DNA from 4 places in the Rhizobium sp. BK049 genome. Region 4 is predicted to be linked to each of the others. Evidence: predicted binding sites of a transcription regulator. Region 4 holds the regulator's gene; each other region holds the start of a gene.

The links. The regulator PhoB, encoded in region 4, activates phosphate uptake and scavenging genes when phosphate is short. The targets are predictions, from matches to a motif close to TGTCATNNANCTGTCAT.
Region 1: the regulator PhoB is predicted to act here: its motif matches at 2,264-2,280, upstream of FHT70_RS05075 (DUF1045 domain-containing protein).
Region 2: the regulator PhoB is predicted to act here: its motif matches at 1,148-1,164, upstream of FHT70_RS19375 (NAD-glutamate dehydrogenase).
Region 3: the regulator PhoB is predicted to act here: its motif matches at 1,321-1,337, upstream of FHT70_RS23760 (DUF47 domain-containing protein).

Annotation. Positions count from the first base shown of each region.
Region 1 covers NZ_JACHYV010000003.1:320,265-323,910, forward strand. Annotated here, with positions in the region: gene FHT70_RS05060 (response regulator) at 1-309, shown strand, start outside; gene mnmD (tRNA (5-methylaminomethyl-2-thiouridine)(34)-methyltransferase MnmD) at 336-1,064, opposite strand; gene FHT70_RS05070 (FAD-binding oxidoreductase) at 1,063-2,241, shown strand; gene FHT70_RS05075 (DUF1045 domain-containing protein) at 2,356-3,063, shown strand; gene puuE (allantoinase PuuE) at 3,178-3,646, shown strand, end outside.
Region 2 covers NZ_JACHYV010000018.1:117,669-121,314, forward strand. Annotated here, with positions in the region: gene FHT70_RS19365 (carbonic anhydrase) at 1-149, opposite strand, end outside; gene pdxY (pyridoxal kinase PdxY) at 221-1,096, opposite strand; gene FHT70_RS19375 (NAD-glutamate dehydrogenase) at 1,374-3,646, shown strand, end outside.
Region 3 covers NZ_JACHYV010000026.1:53,026-56,671, reverse strand. Annotated here, with positions in the region: gene tldD (metalloprotease TldD) at 1-753, shown strand, start outside; gene FHT70_RS23765 (GNAT family N-acetyltransferase) at 770-1,261, shown strand; gene FHT70_RS23760 (DUF47 domain-containing protein) at 1,426-2,067, shown strand; gene FHT70_RS23755 (inorganic phosphate transporter) at 2,067-3,080, shown strand; gene FHT70_RS23750 (pyrophosphatase) at 3,105-3,422, opposite strand; gene FHT70_RS23745 (D-alanyl-D-alanine carboxypeptidase family protein) at 3,499-3,646, opposite strand, start outside.
Region 4 covers NZ_JACHYV010000033.1:52,941-56,586, reverse strand. Annotated here, with positions in the region: gene pstB (phosphate ABC transporter ATP-binding protein PstB) at 1-474, shown strand, start outside; gene phoU (phosphate signaling complex protein PhoU) at 519-1,232, shown strand; gene phoB (phosphate regulon transcriptional regulator PhoB) at 1,358-2,041, shown strand; gene FHT70_RS26825 (GcrA family cell cycle regulator) at 2,664-3,197, opposite strand; gene FHT70_RS26820 (aspartate aminotransferase family protein) at 3,622-3,646, shown strand, end outside.

The DNA.
Region 1 (3,646 bases), on a different contig from region 4:
AACAACGGGCAGGAGGCCGTCGCCGCCTGGGAAAGCCACACGCCACGCATCATCATGATGGACGTCTCGATGCCCGTCATGAACGGCCATGAAGCGACCCAGACGATCCGCGAAAGGGAGAAGGGGCAGGGCCACCGGGTGCCGATCATCGGCGTCACCGCCCATGCCCTCGAAAGCGACCGCGAAGCCTGCCTCGACGCCGGCATGGACGATTACATGTCGAAGCCGATCAGCCCGGAACTTCTGGAGGAGAAGATCCGGCAATGGCTCGGCAGGGATGAGCTGCAGCCGGAGCGCACGAGTTACTGATCTCCATCGAATGGAAGTCGTAGGGCTTACCGAGCGGTTGCCTTAATGCCGCAGAGCATTTCGCGCTTGCCGGCGAAGCCCTGGCGGCGTTCGACCGCAAAGCCGGCGGCGATGAGGTTGCGGCGCACGAAGCCGGCTGCGGCGTAAGTTGCGAAGGTGCCGCCGGTCACAGTCTTTTCGGCGACCTCACGCATCAGCTCTTCCGACCACATGTCGCCGTTGCGCGAGGGCGCGAAACCGTCGAGATACCAGGCGTCGAAGCCGGGTTTTGCCGCGGCGACGCCGTCAAGTGCCGCGCCGCAGACAACGCTGAGCCGCGTCTGGCCATCGAGATCGAGCGAGACGGTACCAGCAGGTGTTTGAGGCCAGGCTGCGGTCAGCGCCTCACGTTCCGCATCAATCTCCGGCCAATGCGAGAGCGCCCGGCCGATCTCTTCACCGCGCATCGGATGGAGTTCGAAGGAAATGAAATGCAGGTGCCGGCCGTCTGCGCGATGGAGCTTCCACTGCCGCCAGGTCTCGGCGAAGTTCAGGCCGGTGCCGAAGCCAAGTTCGCCGATGGCAAAATCCCGCTGGCCGTGCCAACGCTCCGGCAGGCCGTTGCCGGCGAGAAAGACATGGCCGCATTCCAGACGGCCATCGGTCTGGCAATAAAAATGATCGCCAAAGGCGGTGGAATAGGGCATATCGCCGTCGCGCCATTCGAGCGGCTGCGGCGCGCCCGCGCCAATCTCATCGGGGTTCACGTCTCTCATGGAAAAAGCCGATAGTCCTCAGCCCACGTCCGGTCAATCTTCTTGCGACTTGCTGATCGTCGGCGGCGGCATCATGGGTCTCTGGGCGGCCATTCATGCCGAACGCCGCGGCATCAGCACCGTCCTCGCCGACGCCGGCAGACTGGGCGGAGGCGCGAGCGGCGGACTGCTCGGCGCGCTGATGCCGCATATGCCGGACCGGTGGTCGGAGAAAAAGCAATTCCAGTTCGATGCGCTGGTCTCGCTCGAAACCGAAATTGCGGCGCTTGAAGCAGAAACCGGGCTGTCGGCCGGCTACAACAGGTCGGGGCGGCTGATCCCGTTGCCGAAACCGCATCTCAACCGCATCGCCCGCGGCCATTCCGAAGATTCCGAGCGCCATTGGCGGACCGGCGAACGCCGCTTCCACTGGAATGTCATCGACAGGCCGCCGGTCGATGGTTGGCCTGACGCATCTGCCGGCGAAAGTGGCTTCGTGCACGATACGCTCGCCGCCCGTGTTGCGCCCCGCTCCTTGATCTCAGCGCTCATCGCATTGCTGCGGCGGGCAAAACATGTGCGCATCATGGAAAATGCTGTTGTCGCTGATCTCAATCCCGATCGCGGGACGGCCGAGATCGGCGGCGAAATCATCACGTTCGGCCGCTGCATCCTGGCCGCCGGCCATCAGTCCTTTCCCGCGCTGCAGCGGCTGACGCCGGGCTTGAAGCAGCCGCTCGGCCAGTCGGTGAAAGGGCAGGCGGCTCTATTGAAAGCAGATGTCGACCCGGCGTTGCCGACGATCTTCCTCGATGGACTCTATGTCGTCGCGCATGAGGGGGGGCATGCGGCGGTCGGCAGCACCAGCGAGAACCGTTTCGACGACCCCCTCTCGACCGATGCACAGCTCGACGCGTTGATCGAGGCGGCGCGGGCGATCGTGCCGGCGCTCCGCAGCGCCCCTGTCATCGAACGTTGGGCGGGGCTTCGCCCGAAAGCCATCGACCGCGATCCAATGATCGGCCGCCATCCCATCTATCCCCGACTAATCGCACTGACCGGCGGTTTCAAGGTGAGCTTCGGGCTGGCCCATCGGCTGGCGGAGGCTGCGGTTTGTATGGCAGGCGACACAGATTGCGAATTTTCGCTGCCGGAAAGCTTCGCGATATCAAGCCATATCGCTGTCGCTTCACGTTAAACGTGAATTAGATACAGCTGCGTTTCGTTATTCTGTCATGCAAATCACCTATCTGCTTGCGCATCGGCAGCGCCGGATTTCCCCGGCGCTCACTTCCTTCATGGAGGAAATTGCATGCGCTATGCCATTTGCTTTACGCCTCCGGCGAGCGACCCCTTGTCGCTCGTGGCCGCTAATTGGCTTGGCCGAAACGTGTTTTCAGGCGATATGGTGGAGCCTCCGGCCGTCCGCGGCCTCGGCATTCATGAGATCGCCTTTTATACTGCGGTGCCGCGGCGCTATGGTTTTCACGGCGTTCTGAAAGCGCCTTTTCACCTCTCCGCCGAGACGTCCGAATCGCAACTCCTGCGCGACCTTATGCGTTTTGCCGGAACATATGCTCCCTTCCAGATCCCAGGTCTCGAAATCGCCCGGCTCGGCAATTTCTACAGCCTGGTGCCGAGCGCCCCCTGTGAGCGGATCCAGTATCTGGCTTCGGCGATCGTTCAGGAGTTCGATCGTTTCCGGGCGCCGCTGAGTGAAGCCGATATCGAACGCAGCGATCCCGACGGGTTGTCGGCGGCGCAATTCGCCAATCTGCATCGTTGGGGCAATCCCTATGTGATGGAGGAGTTCCGCTTCCATATGCCGGTGACAGGCCCCATCAACACGATCGACATGCCCCGCATCGAGCCAGTGCTGGGAACGATCTTCGAGCCCGTCTTGAGGGAGCCGGTGATCGTTTCGAATGTGGCTTTGATGATCGAGGAGGGCACTGGCGGTCCCTTCCGCGTTCACTCGCTCCACCCGATGGGCAAGGTCAGCGCGCGCAGGATCGCCTGAGCAGATGTCGATCTAAGTCGTTGTGTTGAAAAGAGAAATTCTCCTATGCAGTTTCCGTCTCGACATTCCGGCTGCGGATGATACCGTTCCTTCGTCTTTTCAGAAGGTGATTTGATGGTATCCGAGACCTACCCGCGCAATCTCGTCGGCTACGGGCGTCAGACGCCCGATCCGAAGTGGCCGGGCGACGCCCGCGTCGCCGTGCAGTTCGTCATCAATTACGAGGAGGGCGGCGAAAGCTGCATCCTCGAAGGCGATCCGGCTTCCGAAAACCTGCTGTCGGAGATTGTCGGTGCGGCGGCCTGGCCGGGGCAGCGCAATCTCAACATGGAATCGATCTACGAGTATGGTTCGCGCGCCGGGTTCTGGCGGCTCTGGCGGATGTTCACGGGTCTCAAGGTGCAGGCGACCGTCTATGGCGTGACGCTGGCGATGGCGCGCAACCCCGAAGCCGTCGCGGCCATGAAGGAGGCCGGTTGGGAGATCGCCAGCCACGGTTATCGCTGGCTGGAATACAAGGATTTCCCCGAGGATCTCGAGCGCAAGCATATCCTCGAAGCCGTGCGCCTGCACACCGAACTCA
Region 2 (3,646 bases), on a different contig from region 4:
GCCGCACGCGAGTCCGAACAGGCAATGACAAGCGTACTCGGACTCTGGCCGTTTTCGGCCAGTTGCCGATACCTGTCGCGGGCGTCGGCATAACGCCCGTTCATAAAGTTGCGATAACCGTTCAGAAGGGTGTTTGGAAAACGCTGCATGCCTCTGGATTAGCGCGCGCGGAAGACAAGATCAACTGCTGCACCGCAAAATGCGCACATTGGCAAATGCGTCATTTTTTCCGACGCTGCGCCGGGTGTATGAGCCGGCGCATCTGCACCATCGCCATCGGCGTCGAAAGGCTGGACGCATCGCTGGCCAGCATCAGCTCGTTGCTGCCGCGCTTGACCGCACGCGCAAGCACTTCGAACACGCTGGCGGTGGCAAGCTGCAACGCCTTTTCGTCCTCGAGGCCGGACAGCAGGCGCGACAGGAAAACGGCGGCCAGCAGGTCGCCGAGACCATTCGGCGGGTTCTCGACAACGCGGTGCTCGGCAAGGAGCGCGTGACGACCGGAAAGGTAGAGATTGCCGGTGCCGCCCGCCATCATCGGCACCGCCGAGGTGACGAGCATGCGTGACGGCCCGAGCGCCAGCGCCGCCTCCATGATTGCGCCGTTGTCATCGAGCGGTGCTCCCGACAGCCAGGCGAGCTCGTACCGGTTCGGCGTTGCGAGCGAGGCCAGCGGAATGAGATGATCACGAATGGCCTCGGCCGTCGCTTCCGGCACGTAGAGGCCGCCGAGATCGCCCATGACCGGATCGCAGACGTAAAGCAGTTCGGGATTGTTTTGCCGGAGCGCGGCGATCAGCCGGGCGACCGAGCGTGCCTGGGCGGCATTGCCGAAATAGCCCGAAAGCACCGCCCTGACTTCACCGATCCAGGGTGCGCGGAGCAGATCCTCGATCGCCGCGTCGAATTCCGCTTCGGCAAACGTCAGCCGCGTCGAACGGCCATGGCCGGGATGCCAGGGCAGAACGATGGTCGGCAGCGCCCAGACCGGATGGCCGAGCGTCTCCAGCGCAAACACCGCCGCCCGATTGCCAACCGAGCCACGCACGACATGGCTGGAAATAACGATGACTGCGCCCGCTGTATTTTCCGACATGAAACCGAGGTCCAATGATGATGGCGTTTGATGATCTTTTTGACGACGGCCTGTCAACCATTCTTCACGTGATCATGGAAATGTGCCGCGGAAGCAAACCCGGAAGTGAGGCCTGGACAACCCGTTTTGGCCTCGAAAGCGAAAAAACTCTGCCAATTTCTCATTTCCGCCGGCAAAAAAGCATCAAAACGATCCCCGACAGCGCTATTTTAGGGATTCTTTCGACAAATCTTCTGCTAGCTTGCGAAAAAATCAGTCCAATGCGGGGAGGCGTTCCATGGCTGCCAGAAACAATCCGAAACGGGAGAAGCAGATCGAGACTGCGCGCAAGATCGCCAAGGCGATGAGCGAGGCGCATCTCGATCCGGAAATTCTCTTTGGCCGGGCCAGCAATGACGATCTGGAACTCTATACGCCCGACATGCTGGCGCGCTCTGCCGTGCATTCGGCAAAGGAACTTGCCGCCTGGAACGGCAAGACGCCCCGCGTCAGCATCGACACACTTGCAGAGGTGACACCCGGCGGCACCGCCGTCTCAGTGCTGTCGGTGACCGACCGAAACATGCCTTTCCTTTATGAGTCGGTCATGGGTGAAGTGACGAGCACCTACCGCGATCTGTTCATGGCCGTGCATCCAATCCTCGTCATGGAAAAGGGCAGAGCCCCCACGCTCTATTCCGCCGACCACCCGAGCGATCCCGCGGCACGCGTCAGTCATATCCAGCTCCATATCGCCCCATTGAATTCCACCCAGGCTGCCGACCTCGTCAAACGCGTCCAGACCGTGCTCGAACAGGTCCGTCTGTCGGTTTCGGACTGGAAGCCGATGCTTGCCAAGCTCGATGGCGTAATCGCCGAGCTGTCGGCGAACGGTGCCGGCCGCAGGAAGGCCGAACATGCCGAGGCGGTGGCCTTCCTGACCTGGCTGCGCGACGAGAATTTCACTTTCCTCGGCATGCGTGAGTATATTTATTCCGGCAAGGGCGCCGACGCCAAGGTTGAGCGGGACAAGGGCGCGGGCCTCGGCATCCTCTCCAACCCGGACGTTCTCGTGTTGCGCACCGGCAAGGACGCCGTGACCACCACGCCGGAGATCCTCGCCTTCCTCGACGGCCCAGAGTTTTTGATCGTCACCAAGGCGAATGTAAAGTCGATCGTCCATCGCCGCGCCTATATGGATTATGTCGGCGTCAAACGTTTCGATGCCGAGGGCAACGTCACCGGGGAACTCCGCATCGTCGGCCTCTTCACCTCGACGGCCTATACCTCGCTCGCCTCCGAAATCCCGCTGCTGCGGTCGAAGATCGAAAAGGTGAAGGAGCATTTCGGCTTCGACCCGATGAGCCATTCCGGCCGCATGCTCGACAACACGCTGGAATCCTATCCTCGCGACGACCTTTTCCAGATCGATACGACGCTACTTGCGAGCTTTGCCGAGCAGATCAACGATCTCGCCGACCGGCCGCGCGTGCGCGTCCTGCCGCGCATCGACCATTTCGACCGCTTCGTCTCGGTCATCGTCTATGTGCCGCGTGAGGAATATGATTCGATCGTGCGCGAGCGCATCGGCACCTATCTGAAGACCGTCTATGACGGCCGTGTCTCCGCCTATTATCCGGCTTTTCCCGAAGGCGGCGTCGCCCGCGTGCATTTCATCATCGGCCGTTCCGGCGGCAAGACGCCGCGCATACCGCAGGCAAGGCTCGAGCAGAAGATCCGCGAAATCACTGCCCGCTGGGACGACCGTTTCGAAGCGCTTGCCGGACCAAAGTCGCCGAAACTATCGGTCGATCAAGCTTTCCAGGATTCCTTTACCCCTGAAGAAACCGTCGCCGACCTTGCCGATATCGGCGCCTGCGCCGCCGGCGAGCCGCTGCGGATCCAGTTTTATCACCGCCAGGAAGAACAGGGCCGCATCCTCTCGCTGAAGATCTTCCACGCCGGCGGCCAGCTGGCCTTGTCACGCCGCGTGCCGCTCCTCGAGAACCTCGGCTTCAATGTCGTCAGCGAACGCACCTTCGACATTGGGGTACAGGTCGGCGATGGCGCAACCCAACTCGTCGTGCTGCACGACATGGAGCTCGAGACCCGCAACGGCAGCGATATCGACCTCCATCGGTATGGCGCTGCGCTCGAGGAAGCCTTCGTCGCCGCCTTTGCCGGCACGATCGACAATGACAGTTTCAACCGGCTGATCCTTTCGGCCGGGCTCTCGGCCCGCGAAACCAATGTATTGCGCGCCTATGCCCGATACCTCCGCCAGGCCGGCATCGCCTATTCGCAGGATTACATCGCAACGACGCTCGATAAATATCCTGGTGTGGCCGCCGCCATCTTCCGCCTGTTCCACGACACGCTCGATCCCAGGCTTTCCGAAAAGGCCCGCCTCAAGAAGATCGCCGACCTGCACCAGGCCATCGAGGCCGAGCTTGCCGACGTGCCGAACCTGGACGACGATCGCATTCTGCGCCGCTACGTCAACATCGTCGACGCGACTCTGCGCACCAATTATTTCCAGAAGAACCCCGATGGGTCGCCGAAAGCCATGCT
Region 3 (3,646 bases), on a different contig from region 4:
CAGGCACTCGTCAATCTGGAGGCGATCGATGCGCCGGCCGGCACGATGGACGTCGTTCTCGGCTCCGGCTGGCCGGGCGTGATGCTGCACGAGGCCGTCGGCCACGGGCTGGAAGGCGATTTCAACCGCAAGAAGACGTCGGCCTTTGCAGGCCTTCTCGGCCAGATCGTCGCCGCGCCCGGCGTCACCGTCGTCGATGACGGCACGATCGACAACCGCCGCGGCTCGATCACGATCGACGACGAGGGTACGCCGTCCGGCTACAACGTGCTGATCGAGAACGGCAAGCTGGTCGGCTACATGCAGGACCGGCAGAATGCCCGGCTGATGGGCATGGCGCCGACCGGCAATGGCCGCCGCCAGGGCTATGCCCACGTGCCGATGCCGCGCATGACCAACACCTATATGCTCGGCGGCGACAAGACGCCCGAAGAGATCATCGCCTCGGTGAAGAAGGGCATCTATGCCGTCTCCTTCGGCGGCGGTCAGGTCGACATCACCTCCGGCAAATTCGTCTTCGGCTGCACCGAGGCCTATCTGATCGAGAACGGCAAGCTCGGCGCGCCGATCAAGGGGGCGATGCTGATCGGCAATGGCCCGGATGCGATGAAGCGGGTGTCGATGATCGGCAACGACATGAAGCTCGATACCGGCATCGGCAATTGCGGCAAGGCCGGCCAATGGGTTCCGGTCGGCGTCGGCCAGCCGCATCTGCGCATGGATCAGATCACCGTCGGCGGCACGCAGACCTGAGGCGGAGTATTTCCTCATGGCAGAGATCGAAATCAGACCCTTTGCCGCCGGCGATGCCGATGACGTGCTGTCGGTGATCCTGCCGATTCAGCGCGAGGAGTTCGGCATCGACATCACAGCTGATGCGCAGCCGGATCTCCGGGTCATCCCGGATTTCTACCAATCCGGCAAAGGTCAGTTCTGGGTCGCCGTCAAGGACGGCGCGATCGTCGGAACGCTGGGCTTGAAGGATATCGGTAACAATCAGGCAGCGCTGCGCAAGATGTTCGTCGCCGCCGAGGTTCGCGGCCGCGAGCACGGCGTGGCAGCGCGGCTTCTCGAGCGCCTGTTCGACCACGCCAGAGATGCCGGCCTCACCGACATCTTCCTCGGCACCACGGACAAATTCGTTGCCGCCCATCGCTTCTACGAGCAGAACGGCTTTACCGAGATTGCCAAGAGCGCCCTGCCCCGCTCCTTCCCGCTGATGGCCGTGGACACCAAGTTTTACCGGTATAAGGTCGGCTGACTGCGGATGCCGCAAAGGGTCGGCGGCCGATAACGGCCATGTTCCTGTCGCGCCACAACTGTCATAAAACTGTCACAAACCGAAACTCGGCCCTATCTCTTCAACGGGATAGGGTTTAGGACGGCTCGTCATCCATAGCGCAGATCAAAAATCACGAGGTGTTCATGCTGGGTTGGTTTCGGAAATTGATGCCGCGCGAAGACCGGTTTTTCGTCCTTTTCGAACAACATTCCAGAACGATCGTCGACGCCGCACAGGCTCTGGACAGGTTGCTGTCGGGAATAGAGATCGAGCATCAATGCGAAACGATCGTGCGGTTGGAAGACCAGGCCGACGATATAACGCGCGAAGTCATGCAGGCCGTCCGGCGGAGCTTCATCACACCTTTCGATCGTGGAGACATCAAGGATCTCATCCAATCCATGGATGATGCGATCGACATGATGCACAAGACTGTCAAAACCATCCGGCTCTTCGAGCAGACCAGCTTCGATCCGGGGATGCAGGAGATGGGCAAAACCGTTGTGGAAGCTGCCAATCTCATTGCCGAGGCCATTCCCTTGCTCGATCGCATGAACGCCAATGCGCCGCGGCTTTCTGCGATCGTCGAGCAGGTCACGCGGGTGGAAGGGCGCTCCGACGAGTTGCACGAGCAGGGGCTCAAGGATCTGTTTCGCCGGCACGGCGCCGGCAATGCGATGGCCTATGTGATCGGCAGCGAGATCTACGGCGAGTTGGAGAAGGTGGTCGACCGTTTCGAAGACGTCGCCAACGAGATCAGCGGCATCGTGATCGAGAATGTCTGATGGATGCCGCCCTCGCTCTTCCGCTTCTTGTCGGCCTGATCGGCGTCGCGCTGCTGTTCGATTTTCTCAATGGCCTGCATGATGCGGCCAATTCGATCGCAACAATCGTCTCGACACGGGTCCTGAGGCCGCAATATGCGGTCTTCTGGGCGGCATTCTTTAATTTCATCGCCTTCCTGTTCTTCGGCCTGCATGTGGCCGAGACGCTCGGGACCGGCATCATCGATCCGGCGATCGTGACACCGCAGGTGATTTTCGCAGCCTTGATCGGCGCCATCGTCTGGAATGTCGTGACCTGGATCTTCGGCATTCCCTCCAGTTCATCCCATGCCCTGGTCGGCGGGCTGGTCGGTGCGGGCCTTGCCAAAGCGGGCTTGAGTTCGATCGTCTGGAGCGGCCTTCTCAAGACCGCGAGCGCCATCGTCATGTCGCCGATGATCGGGTTCCTGCTGGCATTGTTCCTCATTCTGGCGGTGACCTGGACCTTCATCCGGCAAACGCCTTTTGCCGTCGACCGGTCCTTCCGTTTTCTGCAATTCGTGTCGGCATCGCTCTATTCGCTCGGTCACGGCGGCAATGACGCCCAGAAGACCATGGGCATCATTGCCGTGCTTCTTTACTCGCAAGGCTATCTCGGTGGCAGCTTCCACGTGCCGCTCTGGGTGGTGATTTCATGCCAGGCGGCGATGGCGCTCGGCACCTTGTTCGGCGGCTGGCGCATCGTCCATACGATGGGCTCGAAGATCACCCGACTGAACCCGATGCAAGGATTCTGCGCCGAAACGGGCGGTGCCTTGACGCTGTTCGGCGCCACCTGGCTCGGCATCCCCGTTTCGACCACCCATACCATTACCGGCGCCATCATCGGCGTCGGCGCCGCCCGGCGCGTCTCCGCCGTCAGGTGGGGGCTTGCCGGCAACATCGTGATCGCATGGATCATCACCCTGCCGGCCGCGGCAATGATTTCGGCAGTTTCGTTCTGGCTCGTGAGCCTGTTGGGCCAGCTCTCTTAGTCGATCGGACAGCTGACGTGGCGCTTAGGCGTTGGGCGTCTGTGCCGGCTGAAACCGCCACTTCCGTTCGATCGCGGCGGCGATGTCGATGTCGTTACGGCGAGCAAACAGCAGGAGGTGACCGAGCAGGTCGGCAGTCTCGTCGGCGAGATCGCGCCTGATATCCTCGGGAGAGCGGCCTTTGGCACGGCCCCGACCGGTCAGCCGGTTCCAGGCTTGGGTGAGCTCTCCCATTTCCTCCTGCAGCTTCAAAAGGAACCAGTCGTCATCCCGCTCGATGCCGCTCTCGGCGACATGGACAGCGGAAGCGGCTTCGAACTGGTCGGCGAGACGGCGCAGCATGGATGTTCTCCTTTTGTTTATGGAGGAGACGCTGATTCCCGCTGCTTGTCCAGAGCCGAGTATGATGCCGCTGGGATCAGCTGTGGTCGGGCAGCAGCACGCAGTCATAGGAGCGCTGCTTCAGCGCATCGCAGGCGGAGGCGGCGGCGTCCTTGCTGGCAAAGCCGACGAAGCGGGCGCGATAGATCCGGTTCGCCCCCTGCCCGACCGCTTCAGTGTAGGGC
Region 4 (3,646 bases):
CCGTTCCCGAAGTCGATCTATGAAAACGTCTCCTACGGCCCCCGCATCCACGGTCTCGCCAAGTCGAAGGCCGATCTCGACCAGATCGTCGAGAGCAGCCTGCAGCGCGCCGGGCTCTGGAACGAGGTCAAGGACCGCGTGCACGAATCCGGCACGGGCCTCTCCGGCGGTCAGCAGCAGCGCCTGTGCATTGCCCGCGCCGTTGCCGTCAGCCCGGAAGTCATCCTGATGGACGAGCCCTGCTCGGCCCTTGACCCGATCGCCACCGCCAAGGTCGAAGAACTGATCCACGAGCTCCGCGAAAACTACACGATCGTCATCGTCACCCACTCCATGCAGCAGGCCGCGCGCGTCTCGCAGCGCACCGCCATGTTCCACCTCGGCAATCTTGTCGAGGAGAACGACACCGACAAGATGTTCACCAATCCGGACGATCCCCGTACCCAGGACTACATCATGGGTCGCTTCGGCTGATCACGGCCATCCGAAGCCTTCCCCTTATTCGAGGACAAAGCCCCATGGCATCGACACATATTTATTCTGCCTATGATGATGATCTGAAGTTCCTTTCCAGGCGGATTTCCGAAATGGGCGGCCTGGCCGAACAGATGGTCGCCGAATCCGTCCGGGCGCTAGTCAACGGCGATACCGCGCTGGCGCAGAAGGTCATCTCCGACGACGTGATCCTCGATCATACCGAGCGCGAAATCGGCGACAAGGCGATCGTCACCATCGCCCGCCGTCAGCCGATGGCGGCGGACCTGCGCGAAATCATGGGTTCGATCCGCATCGCCGCCGATCTCGAACGCGTCGGCGACCTCGGCAAGAACACCGCCAAGCGCGTCATCGCCGTGCAGAGCACCGGCGTGCCCCGCAAGCTCGCCCGCGGCCTCGAGCATCTCTCCGAGCTGGCGCTTGTCCAGCTCAAGGAAGTGCTCGACGTCTATACGACACGCGCTGCCGACAAGGCGACCGCCATCCGCGAACGCGACAACGAGATCGACGCCATGTACACCTCGCTGTTCCGCGAGCTCTTGACCTACATGATGGAAGATCCGCGCAACATCACGAGCTGCACGCATCTGCTCTTCTGCGCCAAGAACATCGAGCGCATCGGCGACCATGCCACCAACATCGCCGAGACGATCTACTACATGGCAACAGGCGCCCAGCCGGAAGGCGATCGCCCGAAGGATGACAGCGCCAACACCGTCGGCGCCGCGACGGAATAATCCTTCCAAGATTGCGTGCGCGCCCGTTCGGGGCGCGCAAAGAGGTCGCAGCCAATTTCTGAATTTGCGCAGGACGCCTGCTTATACCCCCAGTTTAAGGCTTGTGCGCGAGGAGACGGACACGCATGATCCCGAGAGTCGCAGTTGTTGAAGACGAGGAAGCGCTCAGCGTGCTCCTTCGCTATAATCTCGAAGCCGAAGGCTTCGAGGTCGATACCATCCTGCGCGGCGACGAGGCCGAAATTAGGCTTCAGGAGCGCACGCCCGACCTGCTCATCCTCGACTGGATGCTGCCCGGCGTCTCCGGCATCGAACTCTGCCGGCGCCTGCGCATGCGGCCGGAAACCGAGCGACTGCCGATCATCATGCTCACGGCGCGCGGCGAGGAGAGCGAGCGTGTGCGCGGACTGTCCACCGGCGCCGACGATTATGTCGTCAAGCCCTTCTCGACCCCCGAACTCGTCGCCCGCGTCAAGGCGATGCTGCGCCGTGCCCGCCCCGAGGTGCTGTCCTCGGTGCTGAAATGCGGCGATATCGAGCTCGACCGCGAAACCCATCGCGTCCACCGCAAGAGCCGCGAAGTCCGCCTCGGCCCGACCGAATTCCGCCTGCTGGAATTCCTGATGTCGTCGCCGGGCCGGGTCTTTTCCCGCTCGCAGCTGCTCGACGGCGTCTGGGGCCACGACATCTATGTCGACGAACGAACCGTCGACGTCCATGTCGGCCGCCTGCGCAAGGCGCTGAACTTCTCCAACATGCAGGACGTCATCCGCACCGTCCGCGGCGCGGGTTATTCGATGGAAGCCTGAGGCTGAGGGAGTGTGTGGGGTGGGCGTTCCCGCCAAACGCACGGCAGTACGGCTTGTGAGGCCCCCCTTGCCGTCGTCGATCGCAGCCGCTTCGTCGCCAGCGTCATTGCGCCGGCGAGGCTTATGCGTCTCGGCTCCACCTTTCCATCGCGCCTGCAGAGCCGACTTGTCCCAGCATCACCTCGCCTCCGTCATCCCAGGGCTTGACCTGGCTTGACCCTGGGATCCATGCGGCCGGCGCTGCGGGAACAGGGATGCATCCAACAGCAGGGAAATTATGGAAGCCGAGTGCTTGGTTGTGGATCCCAGGGTCAAGCCGGGTCAAGCCCTGGGATGACGGAGCGCGTGGTTGGCGCTCTCGCCAAACGCGCCGGTGGTGCAACCTGTAGCACCCGTTTTTGCCGCCGATCCATCGCCGCTGCAGAGCCGTCGCGCCATCGCCGCTGCAGAACCAGCTTCATCGCACTGGCGTGGCTTATCTGTCCAGGCACCACTTCTCCTCCAAGCCCCGGGATGACGGAGTGTGGGGTTGGCTTGGTTGCTAAACGCAAAGGTCACTTCCCCGCTCGAATAAAAAAACGGGCCGCTCGGCCCGTTTTTTATGTCCGGCGATGTCGCCTTCTCAGCTGACCCGTGCCGCGGCCCGGCGCCTTTCGTTGATCGGCTGATAGGCAAGCTTCTGATGATAGCTGCAATAGGGCGAATTGTCGGGGGACTCGCAGCCGCAGAAATGGAAATCTTCCTTGAGCGGGTCGCCGACCGGCCATTTGCAGGTGCGTTCGGTGAGCTCCGTCAGGCCGAGGCGGCGAGAAATCGGCACGACCACATTGCCGGCCGGCACATATTCCATTTCCTCGACGGCATCGACCTCGATCTCTTCCTTCAGCATCGTTGCGCCCTGTTGACGGGTCACGGTGCGGGTGGTGATCCGGGAGGCGTAATTCGGCGCGCGGGGCGCGGATGTCTGGCGCTTCGGCGTGCGCGCCGCGGTGGCCGTGCCGCCGGCCTTGGCGCGGCCGGGAAGGCTGAGCCTGTGCACCTTGCCGATAACGGCGTTTCGGCTGACGCCGCCAAGCTGCGCAGCAATCTGGCTGGCGCTCAGTCCTTCGGCCCAAAGCTTCTTGAGTTTCTCGACCCGCTCGTCTGTCCAGTTCATGCCCTGTCTCCACCTTTTGCGTTGGTGATGGCAGAATCCCTCACCGTTGTCCCGGAAGCCTCCGAAACAAGAAACGCTTGATCAATTTTGGTGACTAGTTCCGCCGCATGCAGTCTAGTAATTGAACTTTAACCTAGTGTGAGGCTGACTCCGTGACAAGAGTCGCGGGAATCCGGATGAATCGAATTTCAAGTTTTCCCCAACTTGCTGCCTCTGCGTGGCATTTCTGCAATAATGCCTGTTGAAGGCCGAAAGTGCCGCTGCACAAGCCTGCTGCATAGGCTAAGGCGCCAGTTTTGTTGACATTGCAGCGCGAAAAGGAAATAGTACCGCTCGCCGCCGAAAGGCGGCATTTTTGATTTTTTGGACCTGGTTTTGTTAGCCGGAGTCCGTGCAAGACAACATTGAACGGGAGACCCGCGCCATGGCTGAAGCCGCGCCGCTTTATG